DNA from 2 places in the Janthinobacterium sp. SUN128 genome. Region 2 is predicted to be linked to the other one. Evidence: predicted binding sites of a transcription regulator. Region 2 holds the regulator's gene; the other holds the start of a gene.
The links. Region 2 encodes FliA, which starts transcription of late flagellar genes. Its sites were predicted from a motif close to CTAAAGTTTNNNNNNNNNNNGCCGNTA; they were not measured.
Positions count from the first base shown of each region.

Region 1: the regulator FliA is predicted to act here: its motif matches at 2,846-2,872, upstream of O3297_RS21565 (DUF5610 domain-containing protein).

Region 1 covers NZ_JAPWHY010000002.1:331,898-342,960, forward strand. Annotated here, with positions in the region: gene O3297_RS21550 (DUF1345 domain-containing protein) at 1-261, shown strand, start outside; gene O3297_RS21555 (HPF/RaiA family ribosome-associated protein) at 451-828, shown strand; gene O3297_RS21560 (GGDEF domain-containing protein) at 1,088-2,053, shown strand; gene O3297_RS21565 (DUF5610 domain-containing protein) at 2,160-2,774, opposite strand; gene sbcB (exodeoxyribonuclease I) at 2,921-4,369, shown strand; gene pyrF (orotidine-5'-phosphate decarboxylase) at 4,505-5,329, opposite strand; gene O3297_RS21580 (LemA family protein) at 5,497-6,111, shown strand; gene O3297_RS21585 (YgcG family protein) at 6,113-6,949, shown strand; gene O3297_RS21590 (TPM domain-containing protein) at 6,949-7,470, shown strand; gene O3297_RS21595 (SDR family NAD(P)-dependent oxidoreductase) at 7,555-8,319, shown strand; gene O3297_RS21600 (VanZ family protein) at 8,880-9,305, shown strand; gene O3297_RS21605 (hypothetical protein) at 9,326-9,604, opposite strand; gene O3297_RS21610 (hypothetical protein) at 9,826-10,305, shown strand; gene O3297_RS21615 (M24 family metallopeptidase) at 10,347-11,063, opposite strand, start outside.
Region 2 covers NZ_JAPWHY010000001.1:3,388,676-3,399,738, forward strand. Annotated here, with positions in the region: gene flgB (flagellar basal body rod protein FlgB) at 1-8, opposite strand, end outside; gene flgA (flagellar basal body P-ring formation chaperone FlgA) at 200-895, shown strand; gene flgM (flagellar biosynthesis anti-sigma factor FlgM) at 1,007-1,315, shown strand; gene O3297_RS15330 (flagella synthesis protein FlgN) at 1,324-1,791, shown strand; gene O3297_RS15335 (hypothetical protein) at 1,852-2,706, opposite strand; gene O3297_RS15340 (translation initiation factor Sui1) at 2,779-3,141, opposite strand; gene O3297_RS15345 (S-layer protein) at 3,236-4,846, opposite strand; gene motD (flagellar motor protein MotD) at 4,945-5,715, opposite strand; gene O3297_RS15355 (flagellar motor protein) at 5,721-6,467, opposite strand; gene O3297_RS15360 (RNA polymerase sigma factor FliA) at 6,449-7,180, opposite strand; gene O3297_RS15365 (antiactivator of flagellar biosynthesis FleN protein) at 7,226-8,089, opposite strand; gene flhF (flagellar biosynthesis protein FlhF) at 8,082-9,410, opposite strand; gene flhA (flagellar biosynthesis protein FlhA) at 9,678-11,063, opposite strand, start outside.

The sequences.
Region 1 (11,063 bases), on a different contig from region 2:
TTTCATTACGCCCACCTGTATTACCAGGCCGACCCCGCACTGCGCCCCCTGAAGTTTCCCGACGATGAGCAAGACCCCGATTACTGGGATTTCCTGTATTTCGCCTTCACCATCGCCGTCGCCGTGCAAACGTCGGACGTTTCCGTGCAGACGCGCATGATGCGGCAGATCGTGCTGGGGCAATCCGTGCTGAGCTTTTTCTTCAACTTGGTCGTGCTGGGGCTGTCGATCAATATCGCGGCCGGTCTCATCAATGGCTGAGGGTAAATAATTTCGTAGTGGAAACTTGACCTGGCTGAAGGGTTAAGCCCATCTTAATCGTGCGCACCCTCTTGAAATACTGGAAAGAGGAGTAAGATAAGTTCCATACACGAGGTCATGTGCATGAGGCAGCAACCAGGCCGCATCACGCCTGAGATGGGTTTTTTTTGAATTGACAGGAGTAAGCATATGCAAATCAATATTCATACCGACAGCACCATCGCCAACACCGCTGGACTGAACGAACATGTGCAATCCGTACTTGAAAGCGCACTGAACCGCTTCCGCGACAACCTGACCCGCATCGAAGTCCACATCAGCGATACGAATGGCCCGAAAGGCGGCGCCGACGATATCCGCTGCGTCATGGAGGCACGCGTTGCTGGCTATCAACCGATTGCCGTGACCGAACAGAACGCCACCGTGCATCAATCCGTTGCCGGCGCCACGGATAAACTGAAACGCGCCATCGATAGCGCCCTGGGCCGCCTGCAAGACAGCAAGCGCCACGCCACCGGCAAGAATGCCGTGATCGATACGGCCGAAGCGGAAGAAACCGCCGAGTAACTCCCCACCCGCAGGATTTCCAGAGACTGAGGCAGCCGTTCAAGGCTGCCTTTGCACATCTGCCCCGCCGTTCACGCGCGGCAACATCCATACTAAAACAGCAAGTGTTCCAGCGTATTAACGCGGCAATGAAATAATTGTCGTATTTCTCACAGTAAGTGACCTCAAGCAAGCCTTTGCCGTTACAGCCAAGGCTGCTTTACGCTATCATGAAGATACCGGCACCCTGCTCGCGCGCCGGCTTTTTGAAAGTGTGATTGTGGAACAGATCGGCAACTTCGGCGCTTCAGGCTGCAACATCGGCGATTTACAGCTATTTCGCGATGGGGCGGATAGCCAGACGGCTGCCATGCTGGCGCCCTGCCCCGTCATGCGCCTCGAAGCGGGCGAAGCCATTGCCGACACGCAAGGCGCCAGCCTGTACATCGTCCTGCGCGGCTCGCTGGCCGTGGCCGCCGACACCCACACGGGCATGGATGACGGCACCGTCAGCAAGGTCTTGCCCGGCGAAAGCGTGGGCGAACAATCGGTGCTCGATGAAGCGAGCAACCTCGCCGCCATTTCCGCCCTGGAAGAAACCGATTTGCTGGTGATCGACGCGGCCATCGTCTGGGAATTGATCGAACAGTCGAACGGCCTGGCGCGCAACCTGCTGCGGCTGCTGTCCTTCCGCATCCGCGCCGCCAATGCCCTGCTGCGCCGCCGGCAGAAACTGGGCGAATTCTACCGCCAGCTGTCGATGGTCGACAGCCTGACGGGCTTGTACAACCGCGCCTGGCTGACGGATTTACTGCCGAACATGATTGTCACGGCCCACGCCAGCGGCTCGCCCCTGTCGCTGGTGATGATCGACCTCGACCATTTCAAGCGCTTCAACGACACGCACGGTCATCAGGCTGGCGACCAGGCACTGCGCATCGCCGCGCAAGTGCTGGGCGCAGCTCTGCGGCCCACGGATTTTGCCGTGCGTTATGGTGGCGAGGAAATGATGGTGATCTTGCCCGACACCAACGAACACGTGGCCCTGCGGGTCGCCGAGCGCCTGTGCGAACGCATGCAGCTCGCCGTCATCTTCGCCGACATGCGCAGCGCGTTGCCGCACATCACGGGTTCCTTCGGCGTAGCCAGCCTGGCGGCCGAACAGGACGACCATGCGCTGATCGCCGCGGCTGACGCGGCGCTATATCGCGCGAAGGCGGGCGGGCGCAACCGCGTAAGCACCTGATAAAAAGCCCATGGCGTCGTTGCATTGCCTCGCCGTACATTCGTACTGCCTTCGGCAATGCGCCTAGCCCTGGACATTTTCTCAGGCGCTTCCGGCGTAATAATGATCAGGCAGCCTTGCTGTCGGCCGGCTTGGCGGCCTCATCCTTCTTGCTGCTGTGCGCGGCGATGAAGTCCGCATAGCCTTTCTGCACCAGTTCATACGTCTTGTCGATATTGCCGGCGATATCGCCTTGCAACACTTTCAAGCCGCCCAGGATATCGCGCGCTTCCTTGAAGCCTTTTTCCATGCCGCCGCTGATGGTGTCCATGAACTTGCTCAGGGCCGTATCGTCGTCCAGGCCGGGATTCTGTTTCTTGAACGCATCAAAAAACCCCGTCGACAGCGATACAATGCGGTTCGCCGTCGCTTCGGCGCTGTTATCCTGCGAAGCCGCGTTCTGGATCGCGTCTTCGCCATACTGGCCCCTCAGCGCTTCATTGATGTTGGTGATGGCCGTCTTGTACAGCAGCGCCAGCGGTTCGTTCTCGGAACCGATCGACACGTTCAGCGACGCCTGCATGATGGACGCGTTCAATTGCAGCTTGGTGCGGTCGTTAACGCTCATTTCAGTCTTGACGCCGTCCTTTTGCTGGACTTTATCGTCCTTGCCGGCAACGCCCGTACTGACGGAAGTCACGGAAGGGGTGGAATTGCCGCTTGCGGCGATGGGAATTGACACGATAGACCTCCTTGAACAGGCAATGTATGCCACCATGCGGGAAACGCGATGATGACCATCCTCTCGTGTAGTATCGGCAGGTTTTCAGAAAACTGTAGCAGCGGCTCTTTCACGGGCCCGGATAACCCATCAAGTAACGACCATCAATGACTAACCAGACCTTTCTTTGGCACGACTACGAAACCTTTGGCGCCCAGCCGCGCCGCGACCGCCCGGCCCAGTTCGCCGCCATCCGCACGGATGCAGAGCTCAACGAGATCGGCGAACCGATCATGCTGTATTGCCAGCCTGCCAATGATTTCCTGCCCGACCCGCAATCGTGCCTGATCACGGGCATCACGCCGCAGCAATGTCTGCAGCTGGGCGTACCCGAACACCAGTTCGCCGCCGCCGTCGAAGCGGCCTTTTCGGAACCGGGCACCATCGGCGTGGGCTACAACACCATCCGTTTCGACGATGAAGTCACGCGTTTCCTGTTCTGGCGCAACCTGATCGATCCATATGCGCGCGAATGGAAAAACCATTGCGGCCGCTGGGACATCCTCGACGTCGTGCGCATGACGCACGCGCTGCGCCCGGAAGGCATCGAATGGCCGAAGCGCGACGATGGCCAGACCAGTTTCAAGCTGGAACACTTGAGCAAGGCCAATGGCCTGGCCCACGAAGCGGCGCACGATGCGCTGTCCGACGTGCGCGCCACCATCGCCCTGGCGCGCCTGATCAAGGAAAAACAGCCGAAACTGTTCGAATTCTGCCTGGCCCTGCACAAGAAGGACAGGGTCGCCAGCGAAATGGGCATGCACCTGGCCGCCAGCGAGCGCCAGCCTTTCCTGCACGTGTCCGGCATGTTCCCCGCCGAACGGGGCTGCCTGGGCGTCGTCTGGCCGCTGGCCACGCATCCGAGCAATAAAAACGAAATCCTCGTCTGGGATTGCGCCTACGATCCGCGCGAACTGTTCCAGCTGGACGCCGACACCATCCGCACGCGTTTGTTTACGCGCAAGGACGCCATGCCGGAAGGCATGACGCGCCTGCCCGTGAAAAGCGTGCACCTGAACAAGTCGCCCATGCTGGTCGGCAATCTGAAAACCCTGTCGCCGGCCATGGCCGCGCAGTGGGGCATCGATCTGGACGCGGCGAAGGTCAACGCGCAATTGGCCGCCACGGCGCCGAACATGGATGCCATCTGGGCCGAAGTGTTCCAGCGCCCGGGCGCGAATGTCGCGCTGGACGTGGATGAGGATTTGTACAATGGTTTCGTCAGCAACGACGACCGCCGCCTGCTCGAATCCCTGCGCCACGACACGCCGGCCAAGCTGGCCACGGCCCGCCCTTCGTTTGCCGACGAACGCCTGCAGGAACTGCTGTTCCGCTACCGCGCCCGCAATTTCCCGCAAACCCTGAGCGAAGCGGAAAGCCTGCGCTGGGAGCAGCACCGCGCCGCCCGCCTGTTCGACGGCGATGGCGGCGCCCGCACCATCGAAATGCTGTTTACGGAAATCGACGTGCTGTCGGAATCCGTGGATGAGCGTGGCGAGGAAATTCTGGGTGAGTTGTACGATTACGTGGAAATGGTGGCGCCCATGCGCGACTGAAAGTCGGGTAGGTCGGATTAGCGAAGCGTAATCCGACAAGTGCCGACGACGACTCATGTCGGCTTACGCCATGCGGCCAAGCCGACCTACCAATGAAAAATGCCGGGCTAGCCCTGCATTTTTTATGCATGCAACTTAAACCGAACGATGCGCATTGATCGCATCGCGCGTTTCAATGGCCACGCGGCGCGCCGCGTCGGCGTAGTCTTCGCCAGCCTGCGGCGTGGCATAGATGATGGCGCGCGAGGAGCTGATCATCATGCCCATGCCGTTGGCCGTCTGGCCCGCGCCGACGGTGGCGGCAATGTCGCCGCCCTGGGCGCCGATGCCGGGCACCAGCAGCGGCATGTCGCCGACGATGGCGCGCACCTGCGCCAGTTCTTCAGGGAAGGTGGCGCCGACGACGAGCGCGCACTGGCCATTCTTGTTCCATTTGTCGGCCACCAGGCGCGCCACGCGCTGGTACAAGGGCACGCCATCCGTGTCGAGGAATTGCAGGTCCGAGCCGCCCGGGTTCGAGGTGCGGCACAGGATGATCACGCCGCGGTCTTTCCACGCCAGGTAGGGATCGAGCGAATCCTCGCCCATGTACGGGTTCACGGTGACGGCGTCGGCGCCGTAGCGCTCGAACGCTTCGCGCGCGTACTGCGTGGCCGTCGCGCCGATGTCGCCCCGTTTCGCGTCGAGGATCAGCGGGATGTGCGGATAGTTTTCGCGCACGTAGCGGCAGATGTCTTCCAGCTGCTTTTCCGCGCCCAGCGCGCCAAAATACGCGATCTGCGGTTTGAAGGCGCAGGCCAGGTCGGCCGTGGCATCGATGATGCGCGTGCAAAAGGTGGTGATTCCATCAGGCAGATCGCGCAGTTCGGCCGGCAGTTTCGCCAGGTCGGGGTCCAGGCCCACGCACAGCAGGGAATTATTGGCCGTCCACGCGGCGGATAATTTATTGATGAAATTCACGGCACACCTTCTCTATATTCAGTTGCAAACCCCGTATTGTAACGCGGCGCGGGGTTGCCACGGCGTGGCAACGCGGTCAGACGCGGCGGCCAGCGCTTATTAAACCGACATCCCGGGCCGTTTCAGGTATATTTGCCTCACCTCCCTTACTCTGCACGGAACCCATCATGCAAATCACCAATCAATTCACCAAATGGCTGCGCCTGGCACTGAGCGTCACCGTCCTGGCCGGCGTCCTGACGGGCTGCGGCTACAACGACTTCCAGAGCAAGGATGAAGCCACCAAGGCAGCCTGGGGCGAAGTAGTCAACCAGTACCAGCGCCGCGCCGACCTGATCCCCAACCTGGTCAACACCGTCAAGGGCTATGCGACGCACGAGCGCGAAACCCTGGAAGCGGTAACCAAGGCGCGCGCCGCCGCCACCAGTTTCCAGATCACGCCCGAAGTGCTGAACGACCCGGCCGCCTTCGAAAAATTCCAGCAGGTGCAAGGCCAGCTGTCGTCGGCCTTGTCGCGCCTGATGGTGGTGTCCGAGAAATACCCGGACTTGAAGGCCGACACTAGCTTCCGCGACTTGCAGTCGCAGCTGGAAGGCACGGAAAACCGCATCACCGTGGCGCGCCAGCGTTACATCGTTGCCGTTCAGGATTACAACGTGCATGCGCGCAGCTTCCCGAACAACCTGACGGCCATGGTCTTCGGCTACAAGGTCAAGCCATCGTTCACGGTGGAAAATGAAAAAGCCATCTCGACCGCACCGACCGTCAACTTCGGCAAATAAGATGAAAGCCTGGTCTTATCTGGCGGCGCTGGCGACGGCGCTGCTGCTGTGGACGATGCCGCCAGCCGGCGCACAGGGCTTGCAGCCCGTGCCGCCGCTGGCCGCGCGCGTGACGGATGACGCCGGCATGCTGGACGCCAAGCAAAAGGCGGCGCTGGAAGGCGTGCTGGCCGATTACGAAGCCAAGACGGGCAGCCAGATCGCCGTGCTGCTGGTCAAGAGCACGGAGCCGGAAGCGATCGAGCAATACAGCATCCGCGTGACGGATGCCTGGAAGCTGGGCCGCAAGGGCGTCGACGATGGCGTGCTGCTGATGGTGGCAAAGGACAACCCATCGTCGCTGCGCCGCCTGCGCATCGAGGCGGGCCGCGGCGTGCAGGGCGTGCTGACGGATGCGCAATCGAAACGCATCCTGCAAGACGTGATCGCGCCGCATTTCAAGCAGAATGATTATTACGGCGGCTTGGTGGCCGGCGTGGGGTCGATTGCCACCCTGCTGAACCAGGAGCAATTCCCCGCCCCTGCACAGCAGAAAGCGCCGGCGACCGTGGAAGCGGGCGGCATGACCTTCTGGCTGCCGCTGCTGTTCTTCGGCTTTCTTGTCGTGCTGACCCTGTTCCGCTCGCGCGGCGGGCCGACGCGGCTGCAGCGCGGCAGCAACTGGTCCAGCGGCGCCACCGGCGTCGTGCTGGGCAGCATTTTGAGCCAGGCCCTGAACAACCGCGGTGGCGGCGGAGGCTTCGGCGGCGGTGGTGGTTTTGGCGGTGGCGGTGGCGGTGGTGGTTTCGGTGGTGGCGGCGGCGGTTTTGACGGCGGCGGCGCCTCGGGAGATTGGTAATGACGAAACAACTGACATTCGGACAGCGCTGCGGACGGGCCTTGAAACATTTGCGGGGCACGCCGGCGACGGCACGCCAGGCCTTTCCGGAACGCACCCTGAAAGCCATCGAGACAGCGATTGCCGACGGTGAAGCGATGCACCAGGCAGAAGTGCGCCTGATCGTCGAAGCCGCCTTGACGCCGGGCATGGCGTACCAGGGCGTAAGCAACCGCGAGCGGGCGCGCGAACTGTTTGCCCAGTATGGCGTGTGGGATACGGAAGACAACGTCGGCGTACTGATCTATATCAACCTGGCCGAGCACCAGGTCGATATCGTCGCCGACCGCAACGTGGGCCGGCGCGTCACGCCGGAACAATGGCAAGCCGTGTGCCGCACCATGACCAAAGGCTTCAAGGACGGCAATTACCACGACAGCACGCTGGATGCCTTGCAGCAGTTGAATACCTTGTTGCAAAGCCACTTCCCTGCCGATGGCACGCGCGGCAACCAGTTGCCGAACAAACCCATCCTCCTCTGATTCCTGCCCAGGGATTAAAATCTGCCCATTGCCGCGCGGGCCGGTGGCCCGGGCAGCGGCCCCTATTACCGCCGAGGAGCATACATGAGACTGATCAATAAAACCGCCATCGTCACGGGCGCCACGCAAGGCATCGGCCTGGCTTGCGCCACCCGCCTGATCGCCGAAGGGGCGCAAGTGATGCTGGTCGACATCAAGGAAGAAGGCGCGCAGGCGGCGAGCGCCCTCGGCCCGCAGGCGCGCTTCTTTTGCGCCGACGTCAGCCAGAAGGCGGACGTCGATGCCATGCTGAAGGAAACCCTGGCCCAGTTCGGCCACATCGATATCCTCGTCAACAATGCGGGCGTCACGCACGCGGCCGATTTCCTCGATGTGTGCGAAGACGATTTCGACCGGGTCATGCGCATCAACCTGAAATCGATGTTCCTGTGCGGCCAGGCCGTGGCGCGCGAAATGGTCAAGCGCAACACTGGCTGCATCATCAACATGTCCAGCGTGAATGCGGAACTGGCGATCCCGAACCAGGTACCGTATGTGGTGTCGAAGGGCGCCATCAACCAGTTGACCAAGGTCATGGCCTTGAACCTGGCCTCGCATGGCGTGCGCGTGAACGGCATCGGGCCGGGCACCATCCTGACGGAACTGGCCAAGCAGGCAGTGCTGTCGAGCCCGGAGGCGCGCCACACGATCCTGTCGCGCACGCCGCTGGGCCGCTGCGGCGAACCGGAAGAAGTGGCTGGCATCGCCGCCTTCCTGGCCAGCGACGACGCCACCTACATGACGGGCCAGACCATCTATGTCGATGGCGGGCGCATGGCGCTCAACTACACCGTGGCCGTGAAGGAATGAAGGCAGCGACAGGCAGAACTACAGGCAGTTATATCAAAAAACGATAATGGTTATCTGAAAAGACCATTAGACACATATCGTGCGACGCAGCATAATGCACCTGTCTCCACTATTCTCCTCCAAGAAAATAGTTTTAAGCCCGCTTTCACCAGCGGGCTTTTTTTTTGCTATCACTGCTGAAACATGGCCATTCTTGCCATGACAGACGTTCTTCACTGTCCTTCTGCTCGCCGCAAAAAAATGTTGCGGCGTGTCATCAGCCCGTCATCTTCGCCCCCTATACTTGCTTCATCTGCTGTACAGGCAACCGATATGCCTGACTACAGACAGGTGTGCCGCGATGGCACACCACTCCCCTTTCATGACCGTGGCGGGCGCCGGCAAGGCGCGCGACATGGTGAGTACCGAGCAACTCTCAACTCTTGACCCATTTCATTTGGGTTTTTGGCCCGCCTCCCCGCGGGCCTTTTTTTGCCTGCACGACAAGCTCTTGCGCAAAAACACGGCGGCCCGCCTTGCCCATGATATTGTGACGACCTTTCCACCTGTCCTGACGCATCATGCCTGCACCACTGCTCGAACTCTGTTTTGCCGACCGCTACGAACGCCTGCGCTACCGCACTGCGCTGCTGCTGTATGTCCTGGTGATCCTGATCGGCGACATTCCTGGCGTGCGCGCAGATGTGGGCCAGTATGCGTCAGGCGGCGTGCTGCATTCCGTCGGCTATGGCGTGCTGGCCCTGATCCTGTTCAGCGGCACGGGCGGCGGCATGGCGCGCCGGGCGCTGCTGTCGGTGCTGATGGTGGCGGCCATGGGTGCGCTGGACGAATTCATCCAGAGTTTCCTGCCCTACCGCCGTGGCGCCGTCAGCGACTGGGTGGTCGATATCACGGCCGCCGTGGCGGTCTGCCTGCCGCTGTATTTCCTCTGGCCGAAAATGGTCGCCGCTGCCCTTGGCAAGGGCGTGCCGCGGCCCGAAGCCTGAACGGGGGGGACTCGCGCCCGTCAGGCGCGGTCCGCTTCGCTATCTTGCAATTCCAGCCGCAACTGTCCCTGGCTGCGCGTGCCCAGGCGGCGCATCAGGGAGCGCGCCTCGCGCCGGCTGCTGGCCCCCATGGCGCGTGCCGCATCGCGCTGCATGTCCAGCAACTGTTCCGAGCGCGCCAGCCGCACCAGGCCATGCAAGGCCTGGGCCAGGACATGGCGCGCGCGGGCATCGCGCGCGGTGCCGCCGACGGCCAGCACCAACTCATCGATCAGTTTTGCGGTAGGGCCAGATGACATTTTTTCTCCCGATTCAACAGTGAGGAAGCGTGCAGCCGCACGAAGTGGTAATTGCCAGCATCTTTTATACCAAGCACGGCGATTGGACTCTTGATCTAGCTCAATCGACAATGACGGGCGCCGAACATCCCTGCTCCGCCATGCTCTTACATGCAGCAATCGCTGCTATCCGCAATCACCGCGGGTGCCGATCCTGAGTGTGCGACCATGAGGAGACCAAGATGAGATCGAAAACAACCCTGCTGCTGACCGGCCTGACATGCGCCTTGCTGGCGGCCTGCCAGTCCACGGATAAAACCAGCCTGGCACGCGGCAATAGCGGCGAAACCTATGCCGCACCGGCCGGCACGGCACCGCCAAGCAGTACGGCCAGCGCCACCAGCAGCACGGCCACCGATACCGGCAACGCCATGAGCAGCGACATGCGCAATGACGCGAACCAGTCCACCCTGAACATCAGCTCGGCCACGGTGCAGTCGATAGAAACCGTGCCGCGCAGCATGGACCAAGGCAGTGCCGACATGCAGGCGGGCACGTCGGGCACGGCCGGCAGCACCTCGGGGGCGGCGGGCAATATGCTGTATCGCATCACCTTGCGCCTGGACGACGGCACGACGCGCACCTTTGTGCAAAATACCCAGCCCGCCTTCCAGATCGGCGAGCGGGTCAGCGTGCAAAAAGGCGTGATGCAGCGCTATTGATATGTACCGGCACTGGCCGATGCTGGTCGCAACTGACCGCATCAAGCCAGCGCCAGGGTCAACGGCCGGCTGCGCCCCTGCACCACGGCCGAAGGCCAGGCCGGGTCGTGCGTCAGATTGTGCAAATGGCTGCCGTCGAGCAAAAACGTGTCTTCCACCGTGCTGCCGGGCAGGCTGGGGTGAAAGGCCAGCGCCATGCCCCGCTTGAGGATGATTTCCGTGTGCGCGCCGGCCGCCACTTCGGGCGCCAGGTAGCCATGGATACCGCCCTGCCGGCTGGTGCGCACCGTGTCGGGCTGGCCGGCATAGGCGTAGGCGCTGTCGAGCGCGTGATACACCATGCTCAGCGCATGGCCCGTTTCGCAAGCGTCGAGCGCCACCGCTTCCAGCGCCAGCATGGCCGCATCGGCATCGTCCATGACCACCGCCGCGCCGTCGGCCCGATGCTGCGCCGGGCCGAAACGCCGTTGACGGCTGAGACTGGCGCACAGGCCAAAACGCCGCGCGCACAAGGCCAGCACGGCTTGCTTGCCCAGCACCGCCTGGGCTGGCGGCGCGCGCCGATAACGGTGTTGGCGCTCTCCACCGCTGGCCAGCACGTACACGGCTTGCAAGCCGCGCAGCCACAGCGCGCGCGCACACGCGGCAGCCAGTTCCAGCTCGCTCCAGTCGGGGCGGGCCTGGCGCAGCGCATCCGCGGCCGCGCCGGCCGCCAGCAGCCCCACCTGCCGGTAGCGTAACTGCTCCGATTCCAGCAG
Region 2 (11,063 bases):
CCTATCATGTCAGGCTCCGGAAAGATCTGCCACTGGCGCCCGAGATGGCGGAAGGATGGCGGATTAGTGATGACAGGAAACATAGTACGGCGCCCACCAGCAAGACCATCGCCGGATCAGACCTTACTTTTACCCCTTAATCGGGGCTTCGAACGGGGCCGCGCGCACTATCATGGCACTATTCCAGAGGCCTATCACCATGAAAACACCGCTTGCTTTCCTCTTCGCTCTTGCCTCCCTGCCACTGCTGGCCCAGGCGCAAAACGCCGGCCGCCAGACGCCGGAAGCGCTGCGCAACAGCGTGGAACAATTCCTGCAAGTGCAAAGCAACGGCTTGCCCGGCAAGGTAACGGTGACCGTCGGCGCCGTCGATCCGCGCCTGAACCTGGCCGCCTGCCCCGCGCCGCAAGCATTCATGGCGCCGGGCGCGCGCGCCTGGGGCAAGACCACCGTCGGCGTGCGCTGCACGGCGCCAAGCAACTGGACCATCTATCTGCAAGCGAACGTGGCCGTCGTCGGCGACTACGTGGCCAGCGCCGTGCCGCTGGCGCAAGGGCAAGCCATCGACGCCAGCCAGCTGGTAACGATGCAGGGCGACCTGGCCGCATTGCCGGCAGGCATCGCCACGGACATGGCCCAGGTGGTGGGCGCCAGCACGAATATTTCCTTGCCACCCGGCACGCCGATGCGCCTCGACACCCTGCGCCGCAAGCCGGTGGTGATGCAAGGCCAGCTGGTACGCGTCGTTTCCAGTGGCAATGGTTTCCAGGTGGCATCAGAAGGGCGCGCCATCGGCAGCGCCGGCGATGGCCAGACGGTGCAGGTACGCACGCAGAGCGGCCAGCAGATCAGCGGCGTGGCGCGCGCAGGCGGCTTGGTGGAGGTCGCCTTTTAAACACGGATGGACAGCGATATTGTGGTCTGGCGCACTAAAGTTTCGGGAGAAGGTGCCGATAATGACACATATCCCGGAGTTTTTTGACTTCGACCAGACGAGGATCACGCTGTGAAAATTACCGACAACACCATTAAAAGCAATCCCGGCCTGCCGGTGGCGCCCGCGAGTACCTCCGGCACCCGGAATGCCGAGAAAGCCCAGGCAACACCGACAACGTCGGACAATGTACGCCTGTCGCCGCAAGGACAGGCATTAGCGGCCAGTGCAACTGCCGGCAGCGGCGCCGTGTTCGACACGAAAAAAGTCGAACGCATCAAGCTGGCGATCGCCGACGGCCAGTTCCAGGTCAACTCAGAAAAAGTGGCGGACGGTCTCCTCGACACGGTCAAGGACTTGCTGCACTCACGAAATAGATAGGTTCCCTCATGCAATCAGTGACTCCGTTTTCCAGCCTGCGCGACGAGCACCAGCTCATGACCACATTGCTGGCATTGATGAAAGAAGAACAGCGGCATCTGGTTGCGGCTGACATCGATGCAATCACGGAGCTCACGGTGCGCAAGACGGCACTCGTAGGACAATTGAGCCAGTTGGCGGCGCAACGCCACCAGGCGCTGGCGGCGGCCGGCTTCATGGCGGCCGAAGCGGGCATGGAAGACTGGCTGGTGGGCGCCGGCGAAGCGGAAGCGGCGCCCCTGTGGAAAGCCCTGCTCGAGACGACGCGCGAAGCCAAGGAACAAAACCGCCTGAACAGCCTGCTCGTCAACAAGCATATGGTACATACGCAAGGCGCCCTGAACGCCATGCGCCCCCCGGCCCAAAGCGGCAATTTCTACGGCCCCAGCGGCCAACCGACGACGAACACGGCCAGCCGGCGCGTCGTCATCGGCTAATCCCCCTTAGTTAACAGCAACCTTAACAGCAACCCGGCAAGGCGCAGCGGCCTTGCCAGCTCAACCGTGCGCGGGACGCCCCGCATGCTGGCGGTATTTCGCCACGATGGCTTGCGCCCTGGCGCTGGCCGCGGCTTGCTGCTCCGGCGTCAGCTCCGCCTGCAGCCAGTGCCAGTACTCATCCTGATACGGATTGGTGACGCCGGGCGCGAGGATATCGTCGTAGACCTGGCGCAGGGCCAGCAGGTAGCCATACGCTTGCGGCGCATCCTTCCGCACCACCTCGCCATCGCGCAAGTACGCCATCATCAGGGTAGCCACGCTGGTCAGTTCCGCCTCGTCCGCCTGCGCCGTCAGCTGGGCGATGGCTTGCCGCTTCCATGCCTGCACCAGCGGATCGTCGGGACGGTTGCGCAGCGCGCTGCGGTCGCCGAACGGGCCTTCCGACAGGAACAGGGTGGCCGCGCCCGGCACGCCCGCCTTGGCGGCGGTGGCCAGGTAGCCGAGGCGGTCCTCGCGCTGGCGCTGTGTCAGGCCCGCGCACAGCTGCTGCTGGGCGGCTTTTTCTTCCACCGTCATCTCGCGGCCCAGCTCGAATTCCATGCCCGGCAAGCGCCCTTCCTGCTGGAAGACGATGCAGTCGTCGATCAGGCTGAACGCCGCATACGCGTCTTCCGCCCTGCCGCTGGCGGCCAGGCGCGCAAGCTGCCGCGCCAAGGTCACGGGAACGGGCGCGGCATCGGCGACGGGGGCGGCGTCGATATTCAGATACGATTCCAGGCTGCGCCCCGCCGGCGCGCTGGCGGCAGCCGCATCCGCTTGCGGCGCGCCGGCGTCGGGTGCGGGCCAGTACACGAGCGCCAGTACCGCCGCGATGGCAGCGGCGCAGGCGATGCCGGTCAATTTGCTATTCATGATGAGGTGGCGCATAAAAGGAAATGCACGTTACCACAGGCCTGCGGCAGCGGGCCGCACGCCTCCGCACGCTCAGCCGCCGGCCTTTTTCGGCTGGTGGCCCAGTTTGGTCAGCGCGGCCAGGATGGTGTCGACATGGTCGCCCTGCACCTCGATCACGCCATCCTTGACCGTGCCGCCCGAGCCGCACTGCGTGCGCAACTGCTTGCCCAGCAGGGCTAGCGCCATGGCGTCCAGCGGCAAACCCTTGACCACGGTGACGCTCTTGCCGCCACGGCCCTTGGTCTGGCGCGAGACGCGCACCACGCCATCGCCCGCGGGCGCCGCCTTGGCTTGCGCCTTGCATGCGCATTGCGCCAGCGGCTGGCGACAGGCGGGACACATGCGGCCCGTTTCGGTGGAATAGACGAGACCGCCCAGGGAGCTGCTTTTCATGATGGGGAGATAAAAAGGGAGAAGGCGCGATTGTACCAAGTGGAAGCGGGATCAAGCCCGGCGCGCCCCATCCGGTGGCGCGCCGTGCAGCGTATTAACGCAAGGTGACGAATACGGGATTCGAATAGAACCACAGGCTGCGGTAATTGCGGTCGTTGATGTCATTGAAACGCTGGGTGCTGTCCGTCGTGCCCGTTCGCTGGTCGGCCAGCGGCTCGCCAGCCTGCGTCAGGCCGGCGACATCGGTACCCAGATTGGTGCCGCGCAAACGGAAATACTGGTTCTTCGTCGCCGTCATTTCGTAGCTTACGCTGTAGTAGCCGTCGGCCCCGACTTTCCAGTCCGCGCTGGTGAAGCGCTTGAGCACCCGCGTGCTGGCATTGGCGGCAACGTTGTAGGCCGGCGTACCCGCCGCCGCCTTCGCGCCCACATCGCCGACGATCAGGTCGACATGGTCGACAACGGGCTTGACGCCGGCGACCACGCCACTATCGACGGGTTTTTCGTAGTTGTTTTTGGCCGGGCTCCTGAAGCGGATGGTAATGGTGACTTTATCGCCGTTGCCGACCTTCAGCTCCCCGCCCATCTCCTTGCGGTCGTCCTTGCTGGCCAGGTTGAAGTCCAGCGCGTTGATCAGATCGCCGTAAGTCGAGAACATCTTGCCCGAACGCAAACCGGCCAGCAAGTCTTTCGCCAGCGGCGCGCCTTGCGCGCTGTTGAACACATAGTTCTTCGCATACTCTCCGGGGAAATAGCCGCTGCTGTTGCCGCCGACGATCTTGAAGTGGGTATCCGAATCGGTCAGGTTCCAGATGCGGCGCCCCTCGCCCAGGAGCGCATCCCATGGCCCGCCCAGCTTGGCCACCACGTAATCGACGCCCCCATACACGCGCAGCAGCGCATTGTCGTCCGTATAGGCGGCCGTGTAGCCGCCGCGGTCCGGTTCCATCTGGTTGCCGACCATGCCTTCGATGGCGAACATGATGTTGGGGGCGGCATCGTTAAAGGCGCGCAAGTCGGCGATGCTGTAACTGCCCTTGTTGCGCGATGGATGGTTGATGACGGCGTAGCTGGTCTCCGGATAGTTCTGCTTGAGCCAGTTGATGGCTTGCAGCGCATCGGCTGCCGTCTTGTTATAGCGGGTTTCGCCATGTTTGGCTTTCCATGCTGCAACATCGGCAGCGTCGAACATGCTGGCGTCGCGCGTGGTAAACAGGTACTCGAACTCCTTCATGCCCCGGGTGCTGGCACTGAGCTTGTCCGCGCCCTCGAACAGGCCGATGCCGATGTGATCGTGGGTCGGCATGTCCCACTCGAAGCCGGAAAAGACCAGTTTGTCGGCATAGGTGCCGCCCGCCTGCAGCGCCTGCACGCGTGGAATTTCATAGCGCTCGGCACCGATGGACATCGGGATGGGCGTCGGCAGCGGCGCGCCCAGTGCGTCGCGCGTGGAGACGCGCAAATGGTTGGACAGCGCCATCCAGTCGAGTCCGTAGCTGCCGAACGCCTTGGCCAGCACCTTGTCCAGCGTCTGGCTGACATCCGCATCGGCCGATTGCGTGGTGTGGGTATGCAGGTCGCCGGCGATCCAGCGGCCAGTGGGGACCGGTGGCACGCTGCTGGACGGGTCGTTATCGCCGCCGCAAGCGGCGACGCTCAACAGGATGGCGATAGCCGAAGGAAGCAACAATCTGGAGTAAGACATGGGATAGACCTGGAGGCTGAAAAGAAGTGCGACAGCCTAGCATTCCAGTATGACCACCGAATGACATGCGCCTGACCCTAGCGGCCCGAAAGACCCGTCTAGTTGGCCACCGGCGCCGTCGGCACTTCTGTCACCGTTTCGGGGATGCCCGACAAAATCGTCACGGCGACCCGGCGGTTGCGCGCGCGCCCTTCCGCCGTTTCGTTCGGCGCCACGGGGATGTTGTCGGCGTGGCCGACGGCCGTCAGGCGCGACGCCTTGACGCCGCTGGCGATGAACAGGCGCACCACGGCGCTGGCGCGCGCGGCCGACAATTCCCAGTTCGAGGCAAAGTTGGAATTACTGATCGGCTGCACGTCCGTATGCCCTTCCACCTGCACGTCGTGCGTATCGTCCTTGAGCAGCACGGCGACGGCGCGCAGGGCCTGGTCCGATTCCACCGTCAGGCGCGCCGCGCCCGGGTCGAACAGCACGCTGGCATTGATTTCCACGCTCACGCCGCGGCTCGTCTGCGTGACCCGCACCTTGCCTTCCTTCACCAGCGGCGCCAGGGTGGAGGTCAGGTCCTGCGCCAGGCGCGTCATGTGTTCGCGCTCGCGGCGGATGGCTTCCGTGCGGCGTTTCAGGGCCGGGTTCGGCAGCGGGATCGCCTGCGGCGCTTCCATGATGATGGGCGGCGCGCCCTTTTCCAGGCTGAAGGCCTGGCCGATGGCATTCTGGAAGACGCGGTATTTGCCTTCGTTGACTTGCGAAATCGCGTACATGACAACGAAGAAGGCGAACAGCAGGGTGATGAAGTCGGCGTACGAGATCAGCCAGCGGTCCTGGTTGTCCGGTTCCTCGTCATACTTCCTGCGCGCGCGCCGCATCATGGTCAGTGCTCGTGCAGCAGGCTGGAAACGCGCTCTTCGATGATGCGCGTATGGTCGCCCGTGGCGATGTCGTACAGCACGGCGGCCGTGATTTCGTATTGCAGCACGCGGCGCGAGACGATGGCCTTGAGTTTATTCGCCACCGGCAGGAACAGCAGGTTGGCCAGGCCGACGCCATAGATGGTCGAGACAAACGCCACGGCAATGCCGCCGCCCAGCTTGCTCGGATCGGTGAGGTTTTCCATCACGTGGATCAGGCCCAGCACGGCGCCCAGGATGCCGATGGTGGGCGAATAACCGGCCGCCGATTCCCACACCTTGACGGCCTGGCGCTCGGCCATTTCATAGGCGGAGATTTCCACGTCGAGCAGCTGACGCAGCTTGTCGGGCGCGATGCCGTCGACGATCATCCTCAAGCCCTTGGCGTTGAAGCGGTCGGCCGTGTTTTCCATCAGGCGCTCGAGCGCCAGCGGGCCGTCGCGCCGCGCCGTCAGACTCCACTGCCCGATGTCGCGCGCCAGCGCGGCACGCGTGTCGGCCGGTGGCAAGAAGACCCAGCGCAGCATTTCCAGGCCGCGCACGAAGGTGCGCAGCCGCGTTTGCAGCAGCACGGCGCCGAAGGTGCCGATGACAACGATGGCAAAGGCGGCCGGCTGCAGCAGGGAGGCCATCTTGCCGCCTTCCAGTGCCTGGCCGACCAAAAGGCCCGCCAGCGCCAGCGCCAGCCCGATTACGCTGGACCAGTCCACGCCTGCTCCCTCAAGGTTGCGCGCAGGCGCGCGACGGCCTGGGTATGCAGCTGCGAGACGCGCGACTCCGACACGCCCATCACCGCGCCGATCTCCTTCAGGTTCAGCTCTTCTTCGTAATACAGGCCCATGAGTATTTTCTCGCGTGGTGGCAGCGCGTCGATGGCATCGATCACGGATTGCCGGAAATCGGTATCGAGCAGGGAACGCAAGGGGTCGCTGTCCTCGTCCACGCAGTGGCGGTCGAGGAAGCTGTCATTGCCGTCCGGGTCATGAAAGTCTTCGTAGTACACGAGCTGGTGGCCGCCGCCGTCGCCCAGCATTTCCTGGTAGTCGGCCAGCGACATCTTGAGCAGCTTCGCCACTTCCGACTCCGTCGGCGGATGGCCGAGGCGCTGCTGCAAGGTGCTCATCGCCTCTTCGATCTTGCGCATGTTCTGGCGCATGCTGCGCGGCAGCCAGTCGCTGGTGCGCAATTCGTCGAGCATGGCGCCGCGGATGCGCAGCACGGCATACGTCTCGAACTGCGCGCCATGCGTCTCTTCATAGCGGCTAATGGCATCGAGCAGGCCGATCATGCCGGCCTGGATCAGGTCATCGACCTCGACCGAAGGCGGCAATTTCGCCTTCATATGGTGCGCCAGACGCTTCACCAGCGGAATGTGCTCCGTCAGCAAATAGTCCTTGTTCGATTTCCCTTTGACCGTGTACATAGGCTGCTTATTGTTTTCTCATCTTATCTGGTGCTACGGTTCGATTCAGGCGCTGAACTGGTGCGGGCTCCCCGTCTGGTACAAGGTGCCGCCAAGCACCGGTGCCGCCGAACGGGCCAGCCGCTCGGCCAGTCCGCGAAACGCCACCGAGGCGCCCGCCAGCGGAAACGCATCGACCACGCTGCGGCCCAGCCGCGCCGCCCGGTGCAGATATTCGTCGGCAGGCACCGAACCCATCGAAGTCAGCTTCACGGCCAGGTAGCGGCTCGCCGCCTGCGCCATATTATCGTATACCACTTTTGCCTCGGATTCGGAAGCGCCGGTGACGAGAATGCCGAACGGACGGCGTCCCAGTTCCTGGCTCAGGCGCTTGATCAGGCAGTACGCCGCCTTGATCGAGGTGGCGCTGGTCGACACTTGCACGACGATATCGGACGAAGCCATCAGCGGCACGGGGAAGCAATCGCCCTCGTCTGCCACGACGCCGTCGACCAGCACGATGCCGCTCTGGCGCGCCAGCACCTCGAACGTCTTGCCCAGGCGGCGCAGTTCGTCCTCGCCCGCATAGTCCATGCTGTCCATCAAATGGTTGCGCGCACCCAGGCTGGCCACGCCAAAGCCTTGCGGCACCTGGTGGATGACCTGGTTCAGGCCGCACTGCTGGCGCGCCACGTCGCGCAGGCTGGCGCCGTGCGCCAGGCCCAGGCGCGCCGCCACGCCATCGCTGCCGCCGCTGGCGTCGAGCAGCAGCACGTCATTGCCGCCGTAGACGAGCGACGCGCCCAGATTGACCAGCATGGCGCCCTTGTCGTCCTGCGGCGTGGCCGAGAGGAACGTCATGACGCGCGGCTGCGGGCCGGCCAGCATGCGGCGCAAGCCTTCGGCCTGGTCGAAATCGAAATTAGCCAAGGTGCACCCCGCGCGCTTCATTGTTGCGGGCGGCCGCCTGCGCCATCAGCAGCGGCAGTTCGGCATCGGAAAACTGCGTCGCCGCCGCATCGCGCTTGAGCTTGAAGGCGCGGTCGATCAGGTAGCCGCGGTCGGCCAGGTACAGGTCTTCCGGCACGCGCTGGCCGTTCGACACATAAAACAGGTTCAGCTTCTGGCGGATCACCACGTCGAGCACATTGCCGATCGAGGCCGCTTCATCGAGCTTGGTCATGATGCAGCCGGCCAGGCCGCTGCCCTGGTAGGCGCGCACCACTTCGTTGAGGGTTTCCTGGGTCGCCGTGGAGTTCAGGCACAGCAGGCGTTTCACATCGGCGCCGGCGCCCGACAGCATGGCCACCTGCTCCGTGACCATCTGGTCGCGCTGGCTCACGCCGACCGTATCGATCAGCACCGTGTGCTTGTTCTTCAATTCCTTCAGGGCGATGCGCAAGTCCGCCTCGTCCTTCACGGAATGCACCATCACGCCGAGGATCTTGCCGTAGATGCGCAGCTGTTCGTGCGCGCCGATACGGTAGGCATCGGTGGTGATCAGGGCCAGCTTTTCCGGGCCGTGGCGCATCACGCAACGGGCCGCCAGCTTGGCCGTGCTGGTGGTCTTGCCGACGCCGGTCGGGCCCACCAAGGCAAACACGCCGCCCTGCTCCAGCATGGCGTCTTCATTGGCCACCGTATTCAGGTTGCGGCTGAGGACGGTCTTGATCCAGCGCATGCTTTGCGCACCATCGAGGCCGGCCGGCAGCTTGTCGATCAGGTAGCGCGCCAGGCTGGCCGAGAAGCCGGCGGCCAGCATTTCGCGCAGCACGACGGCTTTTTGCGGCTCGCGCTGCTGCGTCGAACCCCACGAGATTTCCGCCAGCTGGGTTTCCATCATGCCGCGCATGGCGCGGATTTCATTCATCATGCCGCTCATCTCGGCGGCGGCGTTTTCCTTGACGTGCGCCAGCGCGCTGGCCATCATCTGCTGCATGCGGGCCATGTCCACTGGCTCGGAGGCAGCCTGGCGCGGCGCGGCGGGACGCGGCGCAGCTGGGCGCTGGGCCGGGGCGGCCGGACGCTGCGGCGTGGCGAACTGGGTCTGCAACTGGGGACGGGGCTGGGCCATTTCGGAGGCGGCCGGCGGCGACGCCAGCGAAGCGGCATCGTCATTGGCCAGCGCGAGGATTTCCACCACGCCATCGGCCTGGCGGTTCGACAGAATCACGGCATCGGGGCCCAGCGCTTCACGCACCTTGCGCAGCGCATCGCGCGACGAGGCGCCCGTAAATTTCTTCACATTCATGACCGGCCTCCCAAGGCGGGGGTGGCGCAATATTGGCTGAACTGTGTGACCATCATCGACTCCTGTTGCTTGAGTGCTGTCTTCCACATGGACACAGATCACCCGGACAGTTTCCATTATTAGCGATGCTTGCAGGAAACGATCGAAGGAACAGGACGGGAAAGTACCCGTTATTCAGTTTGCCGAGAGGAAATTGATGTTTATTTGACCAAAGGCAAGGGCCGGGGTCAGACCCGGCGGGTCTGACTCCGGTACTAATGCTGTCAACTATTGTGCCCCCACCAGCGCCGTGACACGGATCGTCTTGGTTTCCGGCACTTCCGCATGCGACAGCACTTTGAGCTGCGGCAAGGCGCGGCGCAGGAAGCGCGACAGCAAGGCGCGCAGCGGCGCCGGCACCAGCAGCACCGGCGTCAGCCCCAGCGCTTCCTGCTGCTGCGCGGCCAGGCCCGCCTGGTGCGCGATGGTGTCGGCCAGGCCCGGCTCGATGCCGGCGCCGTCGCCGCCATTGCCCATCGCTTGCATCAGCAGGCGCTCCAGGCGGCTGTCGAGGGTCATCACGGACAGTTCGGCCGAGCCGGGGAACAGTTGCTGCACGATGGCGCGGCCCAGGGCCACGCGCACCAGCGCCGTCAGGTCGTTAGGGTCTTGCGTGCTGACCGTATGCTCGGCCAGGGTTTCGATGATGGTGCGCATGTCGCGGATGTGCACGCCTTCGGCCAGCAGGTTCTGCAGCACCTTCTGCAAGGTCGACAAAGACAGCATCTTCGGCACCAGGTCTTCCACCAGGCGCGGCGACTCCTTGCCCAGGTGGTCGAGCAGCGACTGCACTTCCGCGCGGCCCAGCAGCTCGGAAGCGTGCGAGGTGATCAGGTGGTTCAGGTGCGTGGCCACCACGGTGCCTGCGTCGACCACCGTGTAACCCATCGATTGGGCCTGGTCGCGCAAGCTCGCGTCGATCCAGGTGGCGGGCAAGCCGAAAGCGGGATCGTTCGTGGCCAGGCCCGGCAAGGTGCCACTGGCCATGCCGGGATTAATCGCCAGGAACTGGCCGTTGAACGCTTCGCCCACGCCCACTTCCACGCCCTTGAGGGTGATGCGGTAGGCGGACGGCTTCAATTCCAGGTTGTCGCGGATATGCACGGGTGGCGCCAGGAAACCCACTTCCTGGGCAAATTTCTTGCGGATGCCCTTGATGCGCTTGAGCAATTCGCCACCCTGCGTCTTGTCGACCAGGGGAATCAAACGGTAGCCCACTTCCAGGCCCAGGGTATCGACGGGCATGATGTCTTGCCAGCTGGCTTCTTCCTGCTCGGGCGCCACGGTCGCTTGCGGCACTTCGGCCGGTTTTTCGGACGCCTCTTTTTCCTGCATGCGTTTCTTGCTGATCAGAAAGGCGGCACCGGCCAGCAGCGAGGCCAGCAGCAGGAAGACCATGTTCGGCATGCCGGGAATCAAGCCCATGCCGCCGATGATGGCGGCGGTAATATACAGTACTTGCGGTTTCGCAAACAGCTGCCCCACCAGCTGGGTGCCGATGTCCTGTTCGCTGGCCACGCGCGAGACGACGATACCGGCCGCCGTGGAAATGATCAGCGAAGGAATCTGCGCCACCAGGCCGTCACCGATGGCCAGCAAGGTGTAGTTCTTGAG